Regions from separate parts of the Ruegeria sp. AM4 genome, predicted to be linked through region 3. Evidence: riboswitches for the same ligand, from Rfam matches in the RefSeq annotation. Region 3 holds a riboswitch; each other region holds the start of a gene.

The links. Region 3 has a riboswitch for cobalamin ahead of ACR0JA_RS14035 (hypothetical protein). Riboswitches for the same ligand answer to the same signal wherever they lie in the genome.
Region 1: it holds a riboswitch for cobalamin, as region 3 does, so the genes downstream of both, ACR0JA_RS00315 (DUF1636 family protein) here and ACR0JA_RS14035 (hypothetical protein) in region 3, are expected to answer to the same signal.
Region 2: it holds a riboswitch for cobalamin, as region 3 does, so the genes downstream of both, ACR0JA_RS11625 (DUF4198 domain-containing protein) here and ACR0JA_RS14035 (hypothetical protein) in region 3, are expected to answer to the same signal.

What each region holds. Positions count from the first base shown of each region.
Region 1 is NZ_JBQFXD010000001.1:63,504-71,157, forward strand. It holds gene cobN (cobaltochelatase subunit CobN) at 1-645, opposite strand, end outside; gene cobW (cobalamin biosynthesis protein CobW) at 649-1,704, opposite strand; gene ACR0JA_RS00315 (DUF1636 family protein) at 1,701-2,081, opposite strand; cobalamin riboswitch at 2,176-2,381, opposite strand; gene ACR0JA_RS00320 (NAD(P)-dependent oxidoreductase) at 2,489-3,484, shown strand; gene ACR0JA_RS00325 (glycosyltransferase family 2 protein) at 3,617-5,239, shown strand; gene dusA (tRNA dihydrouridine(20/20a) synthase DusA) at 5,594-6,631, shown strand; gene ACR0JA_RS00335 (sulfite exporter TauE/SafE family protein) at 6,660-7,484, shown strand; gene ACR0JA_RS00340 (hypothetical protein) at 7,478-7,654, shown strand, end outside.
Region 2 is NZ_JBQFXD010000005.1:73,294-80,947, reverse strand. It holds gene ACR0JA_RS11645 (CHASE2 domain-containing protein) at 1-1,901, opposite strand, end outside; gene ACR0JA_RS11640 (FecR family protein) at 1,947-2,786, opposite strand; tRNA gene ACR0JA_RS11635 (tRNA-Ser) at 3,418-3,507, shown strand; gene ACR0JA_RS11630 (nuclear transport factor 2 family protein) at 3,615-4,373, opposite strand; cobalamin riboswitch at 4,512-4,715, shown strand; gene ACR0JA_RS11625 (DUF4198 domain-containing protein) at 4,847-5,632, shown strand; gene cbiM (cobalt transporter CbiM) at 5,639-6,250, shown strand; gene ACR0JA_RS11615 (cobalt ABC transporter permease) at 6,247-6,834, shown strand; gene cbiQ (cobalt ECF transporter T component CbiQ) at 6,834-7,616, shown strand; gene ACR0JA_RS11605 (energy-coupling factor ABC transporter ATP-binding protein) at 7,613-7,654, shown strand, end outside.
Region 3 is NZ_JBQFXD010000006.1:229,519-237,172, forward strand. It holds gene rsgA (ribosome small subunit-dependent GTPase A) at 1-896, shown strand, start outside; gene ACR0JA_RS14030 (alpha/beta hydrolase family protein) at 927-1,787, opposite strand; cobalamin riboswitch at 1,952-2,173, shown strand; gene ACR0JA_RS14035 (hypothetical protein) at 2,265-2,672, shown strand; gene ACR0JA_RS14040 (protein-tyrosine phosphatase family protein) at 2,675-3,178, opposite strand; gene ACR0JA_RS14045 (DNA polymerase III subunit gamma/tau) at 3,348-5,105, shown strand; gene ACR0JA_RS14050 (YbaB/EbfC family nucleoid-associated protein) at 5,339-5,683, shown strand; gene recR (recombination mediator RecR) at 5,745-6,338, shown strand; gene ACR0JA_RS14060 (hypothetical protein) at 6,358-7,080, opposite strand; gene ACR0JA_RS14065 (hypothetical protein) at 7,220-7,654, shown strand, end outside.

The sequences.
Region 1 (7,654 bases), on a different contig from region 3:
GGCGGAGGTCAAATAGGCCCGATAGAAGGTCACAAGGATGCGCCTTGCGTCGCCCGAGAACGCCTTGTCCGCCGGGATGACACCGCGATCCGGGCACCATGCGCCGCAGTCGGGTATGGTTTTCGCACCCATCACCGGCCCGGCGTACAACCCCGCAGCCAAGGCCATCTGCGCCAGGGCGGCCTGTGCCGCGACTTCTCCTCCGGTGTCGCACAGATGCGCCAGACGTCGCAGGGTAGAGACGGGCAGCGTGGAATAGTCGTCCAGCCGTGTATCCTCACGCCCATCGGCGGGCAGAACGGCCAGAGCAATGCCTTTTGCCTGCGCCAAGGCCAGAACCTGCTGCAAGCCATAGGCCCAATAGGGCACGCCCCCGATCAGACGGATCAGAATGCCTTTGGCCCCCTCCAAGGTCTGTTCGACATAGGTATCGACAGATAGCGGGTGTTTCAGCGCCGTCAGGTTGGCCAGCCGCAGCGTCGGCATCCGTCCCTCGGGACCACCTCCGCGATGCCAGCCCGCCGCGAAAGCGCCGAGGTCACTGTCGGAGAAGGACAGCACCACCAAATCCGCTGGGCTCTGGCCCAGATCGGTTGGGGTCTCGGTTTCCTCGAGCCCGTGGCTTTCGCGGAAGACGACGTGCATGGCTTACTCGGCGGCCTCTGGAACACCCACGAGGATACCGCGGATTTCGGCTTCCTTGATGTCGTCATGCTCTGCAATGACAACCAGACGCGAGCGGCGGTCTTCGCCCGGCTCCCACAGGCGGTCATATTGGTGACGAACGCGGGCACCAACGGCCTGCACCAGCAGGCGCATCGGTTTGCCCTGAACGGCGGCATAGCCTTTGACGCGCAATATGTTCAGTTCCTTGGCCAGACGTTCGATATTGGCAACCAGAGCCGCCGGATCAGACTGTTCGGGCAGTTCGACGATGATGCTTTCGAAGTCGTCATGCTCGTGATCGTGGTGACCGTCGTGATGGCTGGGGCGTGCCGCCATATCATCCTCTGCGGCCGCTTCCAAACCCAGAACAACGCGGACATCCACGGCACCTTCAGCCACTTCGACCACGGGCAACGGACGGGGCGCTTCGGCTGCGATGATCGCTTTGGCTTTGGTGACGCCTTCCGGGCCGGCCAGATCGGGCTTTGTCAGCAGGATAATGTCGGCGCAGGAAATCTGATCCTCGAACACCTCGGACAGAGGCGTTTCATGGTCGATCGAGTCGTCAGCCAGACGCTGAGCATCCACCGCCGCCACATTCGGGGCAAAGCGTCCGGCGGCGACCGCCTCGGCGTCAGCCAAAGCGATCACGCCATCAACGGTGATTTTCGAGCGGATATCCGGCCAATCGAAGGCTTTCAGCAGCGGCTTGGGCAGGGCCAGCCCCGAAGTTTCGATCAGGATGTGATCGGGGCGCGGCTCGAGCGCCATCAGCGCCTCGATCGTGGGGATGAAATCATCGGCAACGGTGCAGCAGATGCAGCCATTGGCCAGTTCCATGATGTTTTCCGCCGGGCAATCCGGGATGGCGCAGGATTTCAGGATGTCGCCATCCACGCCCACATCGCCAAATTCGTTGACGACCACAGCCAGACGCTTGCCCTGCGGATTCTGCAACAGATGCTTGACCAGCGTGGTTTTTCCCGCGCCAAGAAAGCCGGTGATCACAGTCACGGGGAGTTTTTCGAGATTGCTCATTTCAGGGCTCCATTAGGGGGAATGCGGGCCGCACAGTTTTTGCGGAAATGTTCGGGGCGTTCGCGCCATTTGACCAGACCGTCTTCGGTCGCAAGGTATTTGGTCGCGCCGTCAACGATCACATCAACATGATCGGTTTCGTTCAGATGTTCATAGACAAAGGTCCAGCGATCCGGGCCACCACGCAGCACGATCGAACACCCCTCGTCACAATTCGACAGGCACTCGACAGCTTTCAGGGTGATGCCCTCGGGCAGGCCAGCCTGTTCTAGCGCTTGATGCAGCAATGTACCGGGGCGCTGTGCGTCATCTTCAACGGGCAGCCCGCGACGGCAGGTGGTGCAAACCAACAGTTCGACCGGAGCGGTCTCGGTCATGTCTCTCATCCCCCCAAATCCTCTTCGTGGGGGACGGGGTTTCATGCGGGCCACGTATTGCGACATGGACCCGACACCGGAACACCCCGTCCGGTTTCAACTTCGGGTGTTGGCAGGTCTCCCGGCTTGCGGATGTCAGAGGGTCACTCTGGCAGGTGTCCCGCCTTCCCGGCCATAAGGCCAGTGGCATTGGGCACCTTCTCCGGTCACGGTCGCGGGGGCGGCTGCGTTTGACGGAAGAACCGCTGACGCATTCCCTTTTCATCTGCTGCTGCAGACACCAACGGATCGGACATGCGGCACCAGCGGGCGCGTTGTCAAGCGTGTCGCGCTCACGGATTGCACAGGGTGATGAAAAACGACCTGCCAGCGTCGTTCGGCGGCATGATTTGCGTTGGTACATCGTGCTGCCATGGTCGAGAAATTCGAATGCGGAGTATCGGACTATGAAAGTAGGGTTCATTGGCCTTGGAAATGTTGGCGGAAAGCTTTCGGGCTCGCTGCTGCGCAACGGGATCGATCTGACGGTTCATGATCTGAACGCGGATCTGGTCGCCGAGTTTGTGGCCAAAGGGGCCAAAGCGGCCGAAAGCCCAGCGCAACTGATGCGTGACTGCGACGCGGTCATTACCTGCCTGCCTTCGCCCGCTGCCTCGGATGCGGTGATGCAGGAGATGCTGCCCGAGGTCGGACCGGGCAAAATCTGGATGGAGATGTCCACCACAGATGAGGCCGAGGTCAAGCGTCTGGGCGCAATGGTGATCGAACAGGGCGGTGCTGCGGTGGATTGCCCGGTTTCGGGGGGCTGTCATCGGGCCGCGACGGGCAATATCTCGATCTTTGCAGGCTGTGATCGCGAGACATTCGAACGCATCCTGCCGTTTCTGACCACGATGGGGCGGCGCATCCTGCATACGGGCGAGCTGGGCTCGGCCTCGGTACTGAAAGTGATGACAAATTATCTTGCTACCGCCAATCTGATCACCTGCGCCGAAGCTTTGGTCACCGCCAAGGCCGCCGGAATGGACCTGAACACGACCTACGAAGCGATCAAGATCTCGTCGGGCACCTCGTTCGTTCACGAAACCGAAAGCCAGGTTATCCTCAATGGCTCGCGCGATATCTCATTCACGATGGATCTTGTGAAAAAGGATATCGGCCTGTTTCAAGAGGTTGCCGACCGGGCCGGAGTTCCCCTTGAAATCAACCCCTTGATGATCAAGATCTTTGAAGACGGCATCGCCCGGTTTGGTGACCGCGAGCTTTCGCCGAATATCATCAAGCGACTGGAAGAGGCGACTGGCCTGGACATTCGCGCACCCGGATTTCCGGCCGAGATGGCCGATGATGAACCCGAAGAGCCAGGCTATGAGGTCGTTCCGGCGAACCGGCAGGCTGTCTGAGGGCGGCGCGCTTTCGTTGTCGGTGGTCCAACCCAGGCGCCTTTGGGCTGCCTTCCGGGTTGGACAAAAACTTAAGGCTATTTTAAACACATAACCAATAGTCCGTAAGTGGCACAGGCAAGCGAGCGTAATATGACGGATGAGACCTTTCTCATCGTGACAACGATGAAGAACGAAGGACCTTTCATGATCGATTGGGTGGCCTATAACCGCTCAATCGGATTTGATGACATTCTGATCTATACCAACGATTGCTCGGACGGGACCGCGGCCATCGCTGACCGCCTGCAAGAATTGGGCTGGGCCCATCACGAACGCAACCCTGTCAGCCCCAAGGAAAAGCCACAGACGGTCGCGTTTTCCAAAGCCCGACGCCACCCTAGCTATCTGGCCTCGGACTGGATACTCAGCCTGGATGTCGACGAATACATCAACATTCGCGTCCCCGGCGGTGATATCCGCAGTTTCGTCCGCGCCAGTGGTGATGCCGACGCGATCTCGATGTGTTGGCGCATGTTCGGGCAGGGGGGGCAGCGTGAGTTCGTAGACCGCCCCGTGCCCGAGACCTTTTTTCACGCAGCGCCAGAGCACAAATATCCGCATCAGAAGGCGAAGGGTTTCAAGACGCTGTTCCGCAACAATGGCAAGTTCAACCGGTTCCGCGCCCACAGACCGCGCATAGACGAGCAACACGCGCCCAACCCCGAGGCACCTTATGAAAATGTACTGTGGCGCGATGCGGGCGGGAACGAGTATCCCGCCGATCAGGTCAAATGGCGCGCTTGGCGCGGGTTCAGCCACGAATATGCGCGTATCCATCACTACGCCGTTCGCAGCACCGACAGCTTTCTGGTAAAACGTGATCGTGGCCGCACCAACCACATCAGCCAGGATCAGGGGCTGGATTATTGGAACATGATGAACCACAACAATGTCGAGGATCGCTCGATCCTGGGGCATATGCCTGGCATGCACGAGATGCGTGCAAAGATGATGGCTGATGAAAAGCTTGTCGAACTTCACGAACGCGCCTGCAACTGGCACAGAACCAAAGCCGGAAAGCTCAGGCGGCGCGCGGATTGGACCGATTTTGTTACGGCCCTGCAAACCCCGCTGGACGAGCCGGAAAAGGCCGCTGAACCGGTCGCGGACCCTGTCACCGCACCCGTGCGACGCGGCAAGCGCGCCATGCAACGCGAGCGCAAGGATGGCCTGCGCCGCGAGTTGCTGGAACTGATGCCAAAGGGCAAGCTGAGCATCGAGATCGGCGTCTGGAAGGGCGAATTTTCCGAGATCCTGCTGGAAGGGTTGCAACCGTCCAAGCTTGTTCTCATCGATCCCTGGGGCGTTCAGGAAGACTCGGGCGATGGCGTCTCGCTTGCCGGAGCGCGCAGCAAGAAAGACATGGATCGCATCTACGAATCCGTCAAGGAAAAGTACCGCGATGAGATTGCCTTGGGTAAGGTTTCAGTGATCCGCGATTTTTCGGTCCCGGCGATGGACCAGTTCAAGAATGGAAGTATCGGTTTTGCCTATGTGGACGGCGACCATTCCTACGAGGGCGTCAAGGCCGATCTGAAGGCGATCCTGCCCAAGATGATGGTCGGCGGCGTCATCATGCTGGACGATTATCACCGTAAGGGATGGTGGAAAGACGGTGTCATGCGCGCTTTCCACGAGTTTTTGGGTGAGAATTCGGCAGATGTACGCCTCAAGGCGATTAAAGGCGCGCAGGTCGCGGTGCAAAAGATCTAGGTCTCTTCCGGCTTTGAAATGATCCAGAACGAGCGGCAATGCACAGAGGTCAAGCCAGGACGCTCATTGGGTTTTTTCGATATCGTCCAATATGGGCGTTGGTTTACGCTTACACATTTGGCGTTATGAACACGGAAACCTGCGACACCTTGATTGCGGCTTTCTTCAGTAATGAGCGGTCGGGCTTGGCTGCCGATTACTCTGGCTCAGCCAGATACCGAGGCACACATGGATGATTAGGCCCGCAGACGGGGCGGTGTTCTGTTGGTTCAGTTGTGCTACACGGTAGCAACTCAGAATCGAAAACCGCCAAATGTCCTGGCAATACGATCGGATACCCCGGAACGTCGTGCCATGTGGAAATTTGGGGGCGAGGTTAATATTTTGAAAAATAACGTGAAAACCGCTTCACGCCTTTCGGTGGCGCCGATGATGGACTGGACCGACCGCCATTGTCGCTTCTTTCATCGCCTGCTCAGTGCGCAGAGTTTGCTGTACACCGAGATGGTGACAGCGCCTGCGCTGGTGCGGGGCGGAGCGGTGCATTTGCTGGACTACAACCCGCAGGAACATCCCGTGGCATTGCAATTGGGGGGATCTGATCCGCAGGAATTGGCGCGGGCTGCCCGACTGGGGGCCGAGGCGGGGTATGATGAGATCAACCTGAACTGCGGGTGCCCTTCTGATCGGGTTCAGTCGGGTACGTTTGGGGCCGTTTTGATGAAAGAGCCAGAGCGCGTCGCCGATTGCGTCAGAGCGATGCGCGAGGCGGTGGACGTCGAGGTGACTGTCAAATGCCGGATCGGCGTGGACGATCAGGACCCTGCCAAGGTGCTGCCTGACTTTCTGGGCAAAATCCAGGCGGCTGGGTGCGCGCGGGTCACCATCCACGCGCGCAAGGCGTGGCTGCAAGGGCTCAGCCCCAAGGAAAACCGGGATATCCCACCGTTGGACTATGACCTTGTTCACCGGATGAAGGCCGAATTCCCCGATCTTCATATCTCGATCAACGGGGGCATAACCACGCTCGCGCAGGCGCGCGCGCATCTTGAGGCAGGGTTGGACGGGGTTATGATCGGGCGTGCCGCCTATCATCAGCCTGCCGAGGTTCTGGCCGATGCGGACCGGCAGATATTTGGTGCGGGAGGCAGTGTCGACCCCGTCGATGTCGTGTACCAGATGGTGCCCTATATCGAACGTCACCTTGCCAAAGGTGGGCGGTTGCATCAGATCACCCGGCATATGCTGGGTTTGTTCGCAGGGCGTCCTGGCGCGCGCGGCTGGCGTCGTGCGCTGTCCGAGGGTGCCGTGCAAGAGAATGCTGGCCCCGAAGTGATGTTGCGTGCTTTGGAAAGCGTGGTACCTCTGTCGCAGGTGGACAGGGCGGTTTAGGACGGCCCCCGGCCGGGATGGGAGACGAATGCCCGAGACGATGTTGCTGGCCCAGATGCTGGGCCTTTTGCTTGTGATCGGCGCTTTTGCCGGGGTTTTGGCCGGGTTGCTTGGCGTTGGCGGAGGCATCGTTCTGGTGCCTGCATTTTTCTATGCCTTTCAGACGCTTGGGTATGGTGGCCCGCAGCTGATGCAGATGTGTCTGGCGACATCTCTGGCAACGATCATCGTCACCTCGGTTCGATCGGTGATGAGCCACAACAAAAAGGGCGCGGTGGATTGGGACATCCTGCGCAGCTGGGGGCCAGGGATTGCTGTTGGGGCGGTCATAGGCGTCCTTGTCGCGTCATATCTGCGGACCGAAGTGTTGCAGGCTCTGTTTGGCGTGCTCGGCATGGTCATCGGCGCTTATCTGGGGCTGGGCAGGTCAGAATGGCGCTTGGGCGATGCGATGCCGAAAGGTTTGCGCCGGGGCGCCCTGTCGCCGTCGGTTGGGTTTTTGTCGGTGCTGATGGGCATCGGCGGTGGCAGCTTTGGCGTGCCGCTGATGAGCCTTTACAACACGCCGATCCACCGGGCGGTGGCGACCGCTGCGGGGTTTGGCGTGATCATCGCCGTGCCATCGGTGCTGGGTTTTCTGTTTCTGTCCATCGCGCCCGAGCATCGCCCACCGCTGACGGTTGGCGCGGTGAACCTTGTGGCGTTTGGGATCGTGATCGCGATGACGATGACCACGGCCCCGTGGGGGGTGAAACTTGCGCACGCTATGGACCCCAAGCCGCTACGTCGGGTGTTTGCAGTGTTCTTGACGCTGGTCGCACTGAACATGCTGCGCAAGGCACTGGGATGGTAGATGCGTTTCAGCAGAAGGGCTGGGCGACTTTCGAGCATGATCCGGCTTTAGCCCGCTGGGTGGCGCAGGTGCTGCCTGTGGCGCGGGCAGCAGTGACTGATCCCCGGAATGCTGCCTGGCACGATTGCGAAGGCACGTGGTTCATAGGCGTCGACGCGCTGGACAACGAC
Region 2 (7,654 bases), on a different contig from region 3:
GCCAGTTTCTGACCAACCGCCGCATGGATCGCGCTTGAAAGCAGAATGTCATAGTCCACATGGCGGCAGGTCTGTTCGATCCGTGCGGCGACATTCACGACATCGCCGATGACGGTATAGTTGAACCTGCGGCGCGAACCGATATTTCCAACGCAAGCAGCGCCCGTCGCACAACCGGTCGCCAGGGCAAGGGCGGGCCGTCCGCGCATGATGGGTGCTGCATTGAAATCGGCCAGCGCCCGGCGCATTTGCAACGCCGCCTGCGCCGCACGTAACGGATGATCCGCGACCGGCACGGGCGCGTTCCAGAATGCCATGACCGCATCCCCGATGAATTTGTCGATGGTTCCACGCTCGATCAGGATTTGATCCCCAATTTCCGAGAACAGAGCGTTCAGCAAAGTGACCAATTCGGTGGCTGAAACGGATTCGGACAAAGGTGTGAAGTCGCGGATATCCGAGAACATCACCGTGATCTCCTGCGAGTTGCCGCCAAGTTTCAGCTGATGACCACTGGCCTCCATCTCGTCCAGTATCTCGGGCGCGACATAGTGCGAGAATGTGCGGCGAATGACCCGTTTTTCGCGTTCGGTCGAAATAAAGAGGTAGCCCGCCAACAGCCCGAAATTGGCCATCCCGCCCGCCAGCGGAAAAGTCGCGTCAAACAGAACCGAGTGGTTTTGAAACGCCAGCCAACTGATCACGATCACAGCCGCAGCGGCCACCCCACCGGCGACAAAGGATGCCACCGCGCCGTATCTGGACATCACGAACGTCACCACCATGCCCAGAATGACAAAGGCCAGCAACTCCAGCGCCGCGGTGACGTCGGACCGGCTGAGCGTGTCCCCCAGAATGATTTGCTCGATGATCTGCGCGTGAATCGACACACCAGGGACGGATTCGCCCAGCGTCGTCTCGCGCATATCGAACAGACCCGCCGCCGAGGTCCCGACCAAAATGATCCGCCCCTCGATCTGGGCCCTCAGATCGGGGTCGTCATCGCGCTGCATGATATCATCTGCCGAAAGATAAAGGCCCGGATGATCGCGCCTGTAGCGCACCCAGATCTCGCCGTTTTCCGTGGTCGGCAGCAGGAAGTCCCCGATGCCGACCGCCAGCATGATGCCAACCTCATCCTGCGACCCTTCGGCAAAATAGACAGGCTCACCCATGGCAACGCGCAGCGCTTCGACACCCAGGCCAGGCATGACGCCGCCGGGACCGGACCACAGCACCGGCACGCGTCGGACCACCCCCAGCCCATCCAGGGGCGAAACATTGACGCCTCCGATCCCCAGCGCGTCGTCGCCCAAGGGCGGCGCAAGAGGGGTCCAGTGCGGAACACTCACAAGACCGGCGGCAGGTTGTTCACCGATTTCAACCAGCCCGGCCTTGGGCGCGACGACGGTGCCGCTGTCGGTTGATCGGGCTGCGACGCCCATAACAACAGGCCAATTGGCCACTTCCGCACCGAACATCACATCGTTGTCCAGTAGCCGAGCAGCCCGGTCCGCCCGCAGGACATCCGCCAGCGCAGGGTCCCGCAACAGCCGCGACACGCTATAGCGGTCGGGTTCGGCAAACAGCATGTCAAAGGCAATGGACGCTGCACCATAATGGCCCAGACGCTCGACCATCTGCGCCAGTTGCGTCCGCGGCCAGGGCCATTGACCCCAAGCGGCCAGGGATCGTTCGTCGATATCGACGACCCGCACAGGCAGATCCGGGTCATAGGCGCGTGGCGAGACCCTTTGCAAGACATCGAAGTAAATGAAGCGCGACATCTGAACCGGATAGGGGTCCAGAACGCGAATGAAGCAGCCAAACAGGATCAAACCCAGCCCGACCAAGCGAAAACCCAGCCGCCGCGCCAACGAACCTTTGGCGTTACCCGCCACGCCAAACTCCTGTGGGCAAAGGGGACGAGACAGGTTTCATCGCGGCTATCTCGTTTCGGCCTCGGCTGTAATTCCTCCGGCCGTCGCACTGGCGGACGTACCTGACCCACCCGGTCCGTCATCTGAGAGGTTCACCGACACGCTGACGCTACCGGCCGTGGAACTGGCACTCGTCGTCGAGCCAGCCCGCGCCTCGGCACGCGTGGTAGGTGGGTCGGATCGTGTCGGAGCCGAACGGCTTGCCGATCTTGTGCCAGCGGATGATCGGGCCGCTTCGGGTTGCTCTGCTTCTTCGCGCTGACGTGGTTCTTGCGTTTCCGCACGCACCCGTGGGGCCAGCGCCTCGGTCCCCGAGCATCCACCAATATTCACCCGCAACGGCGGCAGCAACCGCTGCTGTGCTTGCAGGAAAGGAAACCCGCTGGACACAGCCTTGTCATATTGCGCAGCGTTGACCGGCTGGCCGACCCCCCCGGACGGGCCGGTGGCAAACATGCTGCATTGCGAATCCCCGCGACGGCACCCGCCTCGCAGGCTGCACATTTGCACCTCGCCTTCGAGAACCAGCATCGCACTCTGGCTGCCGGACGGCACCCAGATATCGAATGTTGTTCCCCGCACCGCCATCGTGGCTGTTGGCGTTTTGATGGAATAGGCCCGCTTTTTGCTGTTGCCGGAAATAAATCGAAAGCTTCCACCCAAAGCCTGTACCGCAAAGCTTTTGGCCTTGCGATTTCCGCGCAGCATCGACACATCCAGCACCATCTTGGCGTTTGGACCGACGGCAATCTTGGTCTGGTCAACAAAGATCAACTGCACCACACCCGACCGGTTCGTGGTAATCATGTCGCCCGATGCCACATCCATTCCCTTGCGCAGGGTCATGGTCTTTCCCGCACGAACCACTTCGGCGCCAGGCTTGACGCTTAGCACTTTCCCGATTGCGGCTGATACCGACGCCGGTAGCGTCACAATGAATAATGCGAATACAAAAACTTTTACCCAGGCCAAAACCAAGTCCCTTCCCCCAAAGGTTCCCGTTGGGGCGACAAACGCCCCACGCCCGATTTTGCACCTCAGAATGCTTACTTTATTTGGTCATTTATGTTCTAAAATCTGAACAAATATGCACTGAAACAGATATGTTTGGCAAGTATTGGGCCCTTTCGGGTCGGCACCCGAGGCCTTATGGGGTCATGGATTCACGGCTGACCTGTCGAAATCGTTCCGAGGCTCGCCAGCATCAACGGTGTTTTGATGAACAATTGGTTGAAACCGACGGCTCAATCCGCACACGTAATCGCTGATTCAGCACAAGCCCTCATCACAAGTCCACCAGCCGACGCGGTTTTCTGTTCGAGATGGTCGGCGTTCACCCGGGATGCACCGCCGCGCGCAAATGCAATTCTCGGTGTTTCACCGTAATATCAACAAGTTCTGCAGATTTACCGAGATACAGCACCACATGGAAATTTCGTCTTGTATTCCCGCTGCTTGCAAGGATATACCCGTCGGCGGAGACGTGGCCGAGTGGTCGAAGGCGCTCCCCTGCTAAGGGAGTAGGCCCGGAAGGGTCTCGAGGGTTCGAATCCCTTCGTCTCCGCCACCCATCACTTTCACACAATATTCCCGAACGTAATCCGACCCACTCTGCCGGGAGTTTATTTGTTACCATCGCGTTTTGCGGTTCGGGACCCAATCCGTTGTCCGCGTTCAGAATTTTCCGTTGTCGTTTTTCCATTCGCTGCGCGGAGCGATGGTTTCGACTGTGTCCCAATGCTCGGCGATCAGATCATCGTGAACGCGGAACAGGTGATAGAAACCGGTATGAACCCCAGCCTTGCTGCCTTCGCACATGCACAGGACAAAATTGCCCTCAGCCAACACACGATGCAATTTGTGGTGCTGGATCAGGTGCGTACCGTCCTGGACCGCGTCCAATGCGGCGCGAAAGGCGTCCGCTCCGTCGCCCAGTTCGGGGCTGTGCTGGATCAGGTCTGCATGCACGAATGTCGCGAGCAAGTCGGTCTGACCACCAACCAGCACCTGTTCGGCAAACCGGCGCACCAGATCCCGGTTCTGCTCGGTCTTGTCCAAATCCGTGGTGTCCGCGCTGCCGTCCAACATGCCACGACCTGACGGGTTTGGGCCTTTGAGGGGTTGGATGTTGTCCCAATGTTCGACCGCCTTGCCATCCTCGAACCGAAAGACCTCGAACGCGGCGCGCAGGCTGGAAAAGTCGTATTCGTTATGCGCAAAAGCAAAGTCACCATCTTCGAACACCCTCATGAATGTGACCCGGGGATTCGTTTTGGCCAACCGCGCGAACAGATTGGCCAAGCCCTCGCTGCCTTCATGTGTCTGGGGATTGTGCTGAATGTATCTGGCTTCGTTGACTACGGTTGCGGCTTCGGGATCTCCGGTCTCGATGCCTTTCAACAGCTTTTTGAGCAGGTCTTTTTTCGATGCCATGTCATTTCATCCCGTTCTGGAGGCCTTTGCACGCGAGTCAGATTAGCACCAAACTATGCCTGTGTTCGAAAATAACCTGGGTATCATGCTGTCACTCACCGACTGAATTTTGGTTGACGGACGATACCCGAGTCTGGCATCTGCGGTCGCGTGTCCGGTTCCGGGTTTGCCCGGAGAAAAGGGAATGCGGTGCGGGTTTTGTCAGACAAACACCCAATGCCGCAACTGCCCCCGCAACTGTAGGCGGCGAGCAGGGCTGACATGCCACTGGGGTTTCCCGGGAAGGCCAGCCCAACGCTTTGACCCGCAAGTCAGGAGACCTGCCGGATGTGCACCCTCGGAAGGGGTGTGTCACTGACGCCGGGGTGTGCGTCGGGTCTGTTGCCCCGAATACGGGAGCAGGCTCGGACCGTCCTGGTGTCAAACAAGAATGCGTGCCGGGGTTGGCACGTCGGGACAAGGAAGAAGACCCCATGAAAAAGCTGCTCTGCACGGCTGCGGTTGCGCTGACTATTCCAGCGATCGCGCAAGCACATTTTCTGCTGGAGTACACCACGGACACCATGATTGATGCGCCGGGCGATGTGCCGGTCAAGCTGATCTTCTGGCACCCGTTTGAAAACGGCCACGTCATGGATCTGGAAAAGCCGCAGGAATTCTATGTGATCCACAATGGTGAAAAAACGGACCTGCTAGAGACGCTGGAGCCTGTGCGCTTCACCAGCCCTGAAAACGAAGGTGCGGCCTTCAAAGGGTCGGTGCCGGTCAAGCGGTCGGGCGACTATGTCATGGTCACGGTGCCTCAGCCTTATTATGAGGAATCCGAGGACATCTATATCCAGCAGATCACCAAAGCGTTCCTGAATCGCAATGAGCTGCCGACCGATTGGATGAATCCCGCAGGTCTGCCGACCGAGATCATCCCGCTGAACAAGCCCTACAACATCGTCGCGGGCTCGACCTTTACCGGTCAGGTACTGGCCGACGGTCAACCGGTCGCCGGGGCCGAGATCGAGATCGAGTACATGGCAGCAGAGCCGAAAATGGACAGCGCCGCACCCTCGGATCCGACCGTATCGCCAATGCCCGGCGGTGCCGTTGTCGCGATTTCGGACGCCAATGGCTATTTCTCCTTCGGGGTTCCAAAAGCCGGATACTGGGGATTTGCAGCACTTGGTTCGGGCCCCGCGACCGAGCATGAGGGCAAGGAACTGAGCCAGGATGCGGTGATCTGGATCCGCGCCTGGGATCTGGAGTAACCCCGGATGCACATCGTCGACGGTGCCCTGTCCAACCCGGTCGTGATCGGCGGTGCGGTCGCCGCCGCAGGTGGGATCGCCATCGGGCTGCGGTCGCTTGATCTGGACCGTATCCCCACAGCCGGGGTGCTTTCGGCCAGCTTTTTCGTGGCTTCACTGATTCACGTGCCGATCGGGCCGTCGTCAGTGCATCTGATCCTCAACGGTCTGGCCGGGCTTTTGCTCGGCTGGGCCGCATTTCCGGCCCTGTTCGTGGGCCTGTTGCTGCAGGCGGTGTTCTTTGGCTTTGGCGGGTTGACCGTATTGGGTATCAACACGCTCAACATCGCCTTGCCGGCGGTATTGGCCGGAATGTTGTTCCGGCCACTGATCGGGCGCGGCACACCTGTGGCCGGTGCAATTTGGGGTGGAGTTGGCGGCGCGTTTGCCATTGCCGCCACGACGATCATGGTTGGCATATCGCTGGCGTTGTCGGGGGATGCATTCCTGCCTGCGGCGAAACTCGTGTTCTTTGCCCATATCCCGGTGATGGTAATCGAGGCGGTGCTGACCGGATTTGCCGTCCTGCTGGCGCGCAAGGTCAAACCCGAGCTATTCGCCACAAGGACAATCGCATGATACGGTTTGCTCTGATCTTTGCCATCTGTTGTGCGCCTTTGCCCGCTTTCGCACATAAGGTGATCGCCGGGGTTTTTGCCTCGGGTGACGCCATCGAAGGAGAGATTGGCTTTTCCAACGGTGACATGGCAACCGATACCGAGGTGATCGTGACTGGTCCGGATGGGTCGGAACTGGGCCGCACGGTGACCGGTGCGGATGGGTTTTTCCTGTTCACGCCGACTACAGCCATAGCGCACACGTTCTTTGCCGATCTTGGCGCGGGCCATGTGGCCGAAGTTGTCATGTCGGCGCAGGACGTGGCCGGGATCATGGGCGTTGCAGTCGGCAAGGAAGGCCTCTCCGAGAGTAAAGCGGTTTCTGCCGAAACCACGGCTGGCAGCGGGTCGGTGGCATCGCTGACCGACGAAGAACGGCGGCTCATCGCAGAGGCCGTGCGAGACGAAATCCACCCGCTGCGGCGTGAGATCGCCGCCTATCGCGAACACAACGATTTGCAATCCATACTTGGCGGGATCGGGTACATCTTCGGCCTGTTCGGGGTTGGCTTCTATATAGCCGCCCGGCGAAAGCGGTCTTCCTGATGGCACACGTACTGGGGTCACAGGACAAGGCATTGGCCGGGGCTGTCGGCCCGGAACGGCAGGGAATGATTGCCCCTCTCGATCCTCGCATGCGCATCGTCATGGCCTGTGTGTTTGCGATTGTTGTCGTCGCGTTGTCTTCGCTGGTGGCGCTGACCTCAGCGTTGATGATCGCGCTGTCGCTGCTTGCGGTATCCCGCCTGCCATGGCGCTCGACGTTGAAGCGTATGGCGATGATGGACGGGTTCATCATATTCATGCTGGTGCTGTTGCCGTTTTCCGTGCCCGGCGATCCGATCTTTTCGCTTTGGGGCTTTACCGCCAGTTGGCAGGGCGTTTGGCAGGCCGTCGAAATTGCCCTTACCGCAAATGCGGTGATCCTGGCGCTGATGGTGCTGGTCGGCACGATGGAACCGGTCGCGTTGGGCCATGCGCTGCATCGTTTGCGCTGCCCCGAGACGCTGGTGCATCTGCTGATGTTCACGATCCGCTATATCGATGTGCTGCACGAAGAATACCAACGTCTGCGGGCCGCGATGAAAGTGCGTGGTTTTCGGCCCGGTACGAACTGGCACACTTATCGCAGCTTTGGCTATCTGGTGGGTATGATGCTTGTACGGGCCATCGAGCGGTCCGAACGCATCCTTGGCGCGATGAAGTGTCGGGGTTTTTCGGGTCAGATGCTGCTGCTTCAAGACTATTCGCTGACTCGTCGGGACATTGCCTTCGGCCTCGGGCTCGGCGCGCTGTGTCTTGCATTGATCATTGTGGATTTCGCATGACGCTCATCGCGCTGGACAGCATCTGCTTTGCCTATCCC
Region 3 (7,654 bases):
AAGCGCCTCTGCTGACACCCAATCGGTCAACAGGTGACTTTGCCGTCGGTGACTGGGTTCTGGTCGACGACCAGCAACGCGTTCAGCACCTGCTGGACCGCCGCAGCAGCCTGCAGCGCCGCGCCGCCGGAACCGGGGTCGAGGCGCAGCTGATCGCTGCCAATGTCGACGTGCTGTATATTGTCAGCTCTTGCAACGCCGATTTCAACCTGCCCAGACTAGAGCGCTATCTGGCACTGGCCCACCAGGCCGGATGTTACCCGGTGATCGTTCTGACCAAGGCAGACACCTGCGACGAGCCCGCAGACTATGCCCGGCGCGCCGAAACTCTGGGGCCGTTCCTGACGGTTCTGACAGTCGACGCGCGGGACCCCATGGACATCGCGCAAGTGCTGTCCTGGTGTCCTGCCGGGCAGACTGGGGCGCTGGTCGGGTCATCCGGCGTCGGCAAAACGACACTGGCAAATGGCATGACCGGACACAGCGACGCCACCGCTTCCATCCGCGAGGATGACGCACGCGGGCGGCACACCACAACCGCGCGGGCCCTGCGAAGGCTGCGCAACGGCGGCTGGCTGATCGACACCCCAGGTATGCGCGCGCTGCGTTTGCTGGATGCGCAAGACGGCGTTGACGAGGTGTTTTCGGATATCACGGAACTGGCGCAGAATTGCCGGTTCTCGGACTGCCAGCACGTCTCGGAACCCGGTTGCGCTGTGCAGGAGGCGATCGCTGCAAGCGCGCTCGACGAAGACCGGTTGGACCGGTGGCGCAAACTGCGACGCGAGGATCAGCGCAACTCAGAAACCCTTGCCCAATCCCGCGCCCGCGACAAGGCGTTTGGCAAGATGGTGCGATCGGTTATGCAGGACAAGAAGTCCCGCAAGGGTGTCTGACACCCGGGGGCACCATCAAGGTGCCCCTACTTATCTGGCAATCAAATTTGGCCAGAGCGCTGCGTTCTTGCGCGTAAAAACCCCGATATGACCGATCTCGGACAGGCCAAAATCCTTTGCCGACAACAGATGCCGACGCGCCTCGGGACCGTAGAGGTCCGCAAGCCGCCAGACCGCCTGAGGCGGCACCATCTGGTCATCGTCGAAAGTGAACAGGTCAACCTGCCGACCGGCATCGGGCCAGTTGGCTACGGGCAGCCTATGCCCGATCTCCGGTACATAGTTCTTTGGCGCGGTACACCAGCTCCGCCATTGCCAATAGACCGGAGCCGGTAAGTCCGTTCCGAACCCGGTCAGCTTGCCCGGCAAATAGCCCAGCCCGCGAGTCGCCAATGGCGCGTGGGCGTGCCAGAACAACCACGCCAGCGAGCGATAAGGCCAAGGGTGATCCGACAGGGTCACCAGCCCGGAACAGACACAAATCATGCGATCGATCCGGTCCGCGTCCGGTTGAACCGGCCCCAGCATGGCCCCCACCGAATGCCCGATTGTCCAGTGTTGCGCGTCGGGAAAGCGCCGCCGCATCTCGGCGCGCGCGGCAGGCATGTCAACCAGGGCCCAGTCGGCCATTGTCGTCTTCGAATCCGCCAGCGCCCCCTGCGACGAGAGCCCGAAATCGCGATAGTCATAGGTCAGGCACGCCATGCCCTGTTCTGCCGCCAGCCAGCGCGCGAAATGGCGATAATAGTCTCTGGGTACCCCCGTGGCGCTGTTCAGGACAACGACCGTCTCGGGTTCTGACGCAGGGCTGTACAACCGCGCCGACAGTTTCGCCGGGCCGGATGCGAAATGAAAATCTTCCGTCAGAACTGCAGTCCGGGTGTCCAGCATCGCCGCCTCCGAAGCTCCTTGCATTGTTTCTGAACTAAGTAGTTCACTTTGCAGTCCACATGGTCTGATACGCCGAGTCAACACTTTGCCAAGTTGACCAAACGTCCGCCTGCGCAATTTTCCTCGGGCATCTTTCAATCCGCTTGACTCGCACCGGGCTGGCCCGCTAGCGATTGGGCGATGGTTTCCGCGTCCTCAACCGAGGCCGGGATGAAAAGGGAACACGGTGCGGCCCACTCCGGATTGTCCGGAACACGCCAAATCCGCGACTGCCCCCGCAACTGTAAGCGGAAAGCAATGCCGAGATACCACTGGCCGCAAGGCTGGGAAGGGCGGCAAAGCGACGACCCGCAAGTCAGGAGACCTGCCATCAAAACTGAAACCGAAACTCGGGCGGGGTGTCCGGGCAGGGTCAGACCGCCGGTTGCGGTTTCTCCTGATCGATACCCCTCAGCCCACATGTGCGGAGGGCACATCATGATCTGGAAGACCGAAACGCACCAATTTACGGCAACCGTCTGTCAACGCACCGGCAAGACCTGCCCGGCGCTGGCGCGTGTGGCACGTGCGCTGGTGCAGTCGATCTCGACCGCGGGGCAGGCAACTGCGCGAGATCTGGAAATAGACGGCAGCATCGAACTGGGCCATTGCCCCGACGGGTGCACAGCACGGTTTCGTGCGCAAGCAGACGAAGTCCGCATCTTTTGCGGAACCGGCGAAGCAGCCGATATCGACCGTTTGGATGACTATGCTGACCTGATGTTTGGCACCGAATTCACGACATTGCCGTCGGGCGCGATTCCAAATCCGCCTTGCGCGATGCTACAGGCTCTGGCAACCGCACCAAAGGCTCAGGCAACGACAGAATCGCAGGTCAGAATCTGAGGTTATGAGGCAGCAAGCGCAACAGCTGGCGCGATGGCCCAATGCAACTGGTCATCCGTCTCGACCGCGCAGGGCCGCAAGGCGCGCAGGCGCGTCAGGGCGGTATCCGGGTTCTCGCCGCATTCCACCATTAGGCGCAGCACGATCATGCCTGACCGCCCGCAGCCACCGCGGCAATGAACGAGTACACGACCCCCGCCTGCCAATGCCTGACGGGCCGAGGCGCTGACCCGTTTCCAGCGTTCGCGGATTTCCGCCGATGGCGCGCCAAAATCCTCGATCGGCAGATGCGCCCAGCGGCTGGCGCGGCTTTGCACGTCGCGCCCAAAGTCGCGCGCGCCATCCTTGATCATCTCGACCTCGGTGGTCATGGAAATCACCAGACCCGGCTGCCATCCGGCGACCATCTCCAGATCGCCGAGATAGTCCCCTCCCCGCCCTGGCATTGAACTTAGCGCAAGCGAGCCGCCGCCCACCTGCAATGCATGGATCACCATCTGAGACATCTTTGCGTTCCCCCCGAAACGTAGATCAGAAAGTCTTACCCCTGGCCTATGAATCGGAGATTTTACCTGCGCCGGTCGCGTTTCCAAAACAAAAATCCTGGCGACCCGCTGTGGACGCGGGCGGCGGGGGCCTCTACGCTGCGGTTTGAACGAATCCAACCGAGCAGACATGACCGACACACCCAGCCCCGCCTATCAGGTTCTCGCCCGCAAATATCGCCCGGAAACCTTTGCCGATCTGGTGGGTCAGAACGCCATGGTGCGCACCCTGAAGAACGCGTTCGAGGCGGACCGGATCGCGCAGGCCTTCATCATGACCGGCATCCGGGGAACCGGTAAGACCACAACTGCGCGGATCATCGCCAAGGGCATGAACTGCATCGGACCGGACGGCAATGGCGGCCCAACGACCGAGCCCTGTGGCCAGTGCGAACATTGCACTGCGATCATGGAAGGCCGTCATGTCGACGTGATCGAGATGGACGCCGCCAGCCGCACCGGAGTGAACGACATTCGCGAAATCATCGACAGCGTCCGCTACCGCGCTGCCAGCGCGCGCTACAAGATCTACATCATCGATGAGGTTCACATGCTCTCGACCAGCGCCTTCAACGCGCTGCTCAAGACGCTGGAAGAACCCCCTGCGCATGTGAAGTTCATCTTTGCCACGACTGAAATTCGCAAGGTACCGGTCACGGTCCTTTCGCGCTGCCAGCGGTTCGACCTGCGCCGGATCGAGCCCGAGGACATGATCGGCCTGCTCAGCAAGATCGCCTCGGCAGAAGGTGCCCAGATCGCCGAAGACGCGCTTGCGCTGATAACCCGCGCCGCCGAGGGCTCGGCCCGCGACGCGACCTCGCTGCTGGATCAGGCGATATCGCATGGCGCTGGCGAAACCAGTGCCAATCAGGTCCGCGCCATGTTGGGGCTGGCCGACAGGGGTCGGGTGCTGGACCTGATGGACATGATCCTGCGCGGCGATGCGGCGGGCGCGCTGACCGAACTGAGCGCGCAATATGCCGAAGGCGCCGATCCGCTGGCGGTTCTACGCGATCTGGCCGAAATCACCCACTGGGTCTCGGTCGTCAAGATCACCCCGGATGCCGCCGAGGATCCAACGGTGTCGCCCGACGAGCGTGCGCGTGGGCAACAGATGGCCGAGGCCCTGCCAATGCGGGTGCTGACCCGCATGTGGCAAATGCTGCTCAAAGCTCTGGAAGAGGTTTCCGCCGCGCCCAACGCCATGATGGCAGCCGAGATGGCCGTGATCCGCCTGACCCATGTGGCGGACCTGCCCAGCCCCGAAGAACTGGTAAAAAGATTGCAGGATACCCCGCCACCGCCAAATGGTGGGCCGGGTCGCGGTCTACCGGCCGCCTCGCAGGGTAATATTGCGCCACAGGCAACCGCCCAACCGACTCTGACAGCCGCACCACGCGGAGCCGCAGGCGCGCCTTCAGCCGCTTTGGCGCAGGACGTACAGACCGCTCTGGCGCGCTATCCGACCTTCGAGCACGTGGTCGAACTGATCCGGTCGAACCGGGACGTCAAACTGCTGGTCGAGGTCGAGAACGGCGTCCGTCTGGTCTCGTACCAACCCGGCCGGATCGAGTTCACCCCGGCCGAGCAAGCACCGACCGACCTGGCCCCCCGTCTCGGATCGGCCCTGCAACGCTGGACCGGGAACCGCTGGGCCGTGTCGATTGTCTCGGAAGGCCAGGACCCGACCATCGCGGAACTCCGCGACGCGGCCGAGCTTGCCCTGCGCACTGAAGCCGAAGAACACCCTTTGGTACAGGCCGTTTTGGCCCAGTTTCCAAAGGCGCGGATCACCAAGATCGAAACCCCCGAACAACGCGCGGCACAGGTCGAAACCGAAGCTCTGCCCGAAGTCGAAGACGAATGGGACCCGTTCGAGGAGGATTAAGTCTCCGCTCTGACACCTGAAGCCCTCCCGCACCTGCCACGGGCCATCGGCTTGCGCCGATACCCCTGAGCAGCTTTGGGCCCGGCCCGCGCAGACACAGCCTGCGCGGGCCGGGTCCAACGAGAGGAAAGACCCACCAAAGACCTTGGCGACAGGCGGGAGCAGCCTCTCCCCTTGTGCCCGACGAATGCCATCCGTATTTAGGCTGCAAACAGATTTACAGGAGAATACCGATGCTCAAAGGACTCGGCGGTCTGGGCGACATGGCCAAGATGATGAAATCCGCCCAGGATTTGCAGACCAAGATGACCGACATGCAGGAAGAGCTGAACACCATCATGGTCGTCGGCGAATCCGGCGCCGGGCTGGTCAAGGCGACGGCCACCGCCAAAGGCGAATTGAAAGGTCTCGACATCGATCCGTCGATCTTCAATGGCGACGACAAAGAAGTGGTCGAAGATCTGATCCTCGCCGCGATCAAGGACGCGCAGACCAAAGCCGCCGAACGCTCTCAGGCCGAGATGGCCAAGCTGACCGAAAGCATGGGCCTGCCAGCAGACATCAAGCTGCCGTTCTGATCTTCATCTTTTTGAAAATACTCCCGCCGGAGGCTCCCTCCGGCGCCAGACAGGACAGGCCGTGAGCTCGAACAGCGACATCGACAACCTGATCGACCTGATGGCCAAGCTGCCGGGCCTCGGCCCCCGCTCGGCCCGCCGCGCGGTCCTGCACCTGATCCGCAAACGCGCCCTGCTGCTGACGCCGCTGTCGGACGCCATGCAGCAGGTCGCCGTCACCGCCCGTGAGTGCCTGAACTGCGGCAATGTGGGTACCACCGACATCTGCGACATCTGCGAAAGCGAGGACCGCGCGACAGGCGAGCTGTGCGTGGTCGAAGACGTCGCCGACCTCTGGGCCATGGAGCGCGCAGGCGTGTTCAAAGGCCGCTATCACGTGTTGGGCGGCACGCTTTCGGCGCTGGACGGCATAGGCCCGGACGACCTGCGCATTCCCCGATTGAAAGATCGGGTTGTGGCCGAAGGGATCACCGAGATCATCCTCGCGCTCAACGCCACCGTCGATGGCCAGACCACCGCGCATTACATAGCCGATCAGCTGGAGGGTCAGGTCCGTCTGACCTCATTGGCGCAAGGCGTGCCGATCGGGGGAGAGTTGGATTATCTGGATGACGGGACTATTACGGCAGCGCTCAGGGCGCGCAAGGAACTTTGAGTATGCGGGCTTTAGCACGTCAATAAAGCCCATCGGTTTCGTCAATCAGCACCGGTGGCCCCCAATAGTCCGCTTCAAACCGGACGCGCGCGCCACTGTAGTTCTCGAAATGAACCGTTAGACCGAGGGCATCATTCCTAAATGATCCTTTCAAGTACCCGGCGAAGCTTTCGATACTTCCGCCCCAACCATTCGCACTGGACAGTCTGAACTCTGCCCACTTTTTTAGTTCTGTGCTGCGCTCAGCGTCCAGCTTGTGTTCAGGCCATCGCGTATTTTCGCACCGAAAAACCCCAAAATTCGCATAGGGTTTGGCGGCATCTATGGGTGGCCAATCAAAGATGTGAATCCGCGCCAATAAGTCGCCTAAGACTACATAGATCCCATGTTTGTCGCCGACTTTGTCTTCTGTCGTGCCGCCATTCCACACGCTCTCATCTTTGGTCAGGAAATACCGGAGGCACGCGTCCGCGCCCCAAACTACTGGATCTGTGCTTTCAAAGGGTTGCCACTCTTGATTCTGAATTGGCGGATCGAAGATTGATGGGCCTTTTCGGCATCCGTGGGTCGCGCAATAGGCGTAGGGATCAAATCGGAAATCCCTGGGTTCTTCGGGGGGCACATTTTTTGCCTGAACGATTGTTACGACAGAAAAGTAAAGCGTACCAATAGTATTGAAAATAAGGATTCGAAAGACAGCAGAACTCAGAATCAAGTGGTTTAAGCCTCTGAAAATATTCATTTAAGCTCTATTCCACCAACGCACACCCGACGCATCAAAGTCAAAGGGAAACATCGCTTATCGACCGCAATAACCTCTTTGATCTTCTTTGTTCGTCATTTAAAGTTTTGAAAAACCAAACCTTTTTTGACGAGAGATCATGACCCGCCTTCTCGCCCTCACCTTCGCCGCCTTCACTGCAACCGCCGCGCACTCGCAAGAACTGGTCGACAAGGGTTTTGTCGAGGGCTGGAACATCATGATGGACCCTGCACTCGGGAACGGGTGCCTGATCCAGACCGTGTATCAGGATCTCTCGGTTGTGCGGCTGGGTTACGACGCGCTGGACAATCGTGGGTATTTCACCGTTTACAACAAGGCCTGGGGCAATATTGAGCCGGGGCAGAGCTACCCGATCCGGTTCGAGCTTGACGGCAAAAGCTTTGACGCCACCGCCATCGGGTTCAAGCAGGACCGCGTTCCGGGGGCAACGGTATTCTTTACCGACCGCAACTTCGTCAACGCGATTGCGCAGAACAAGACCATGACCGTCTACAACCCCGAAGGTCAAACCGTCATGGCGATTGATCTGAAA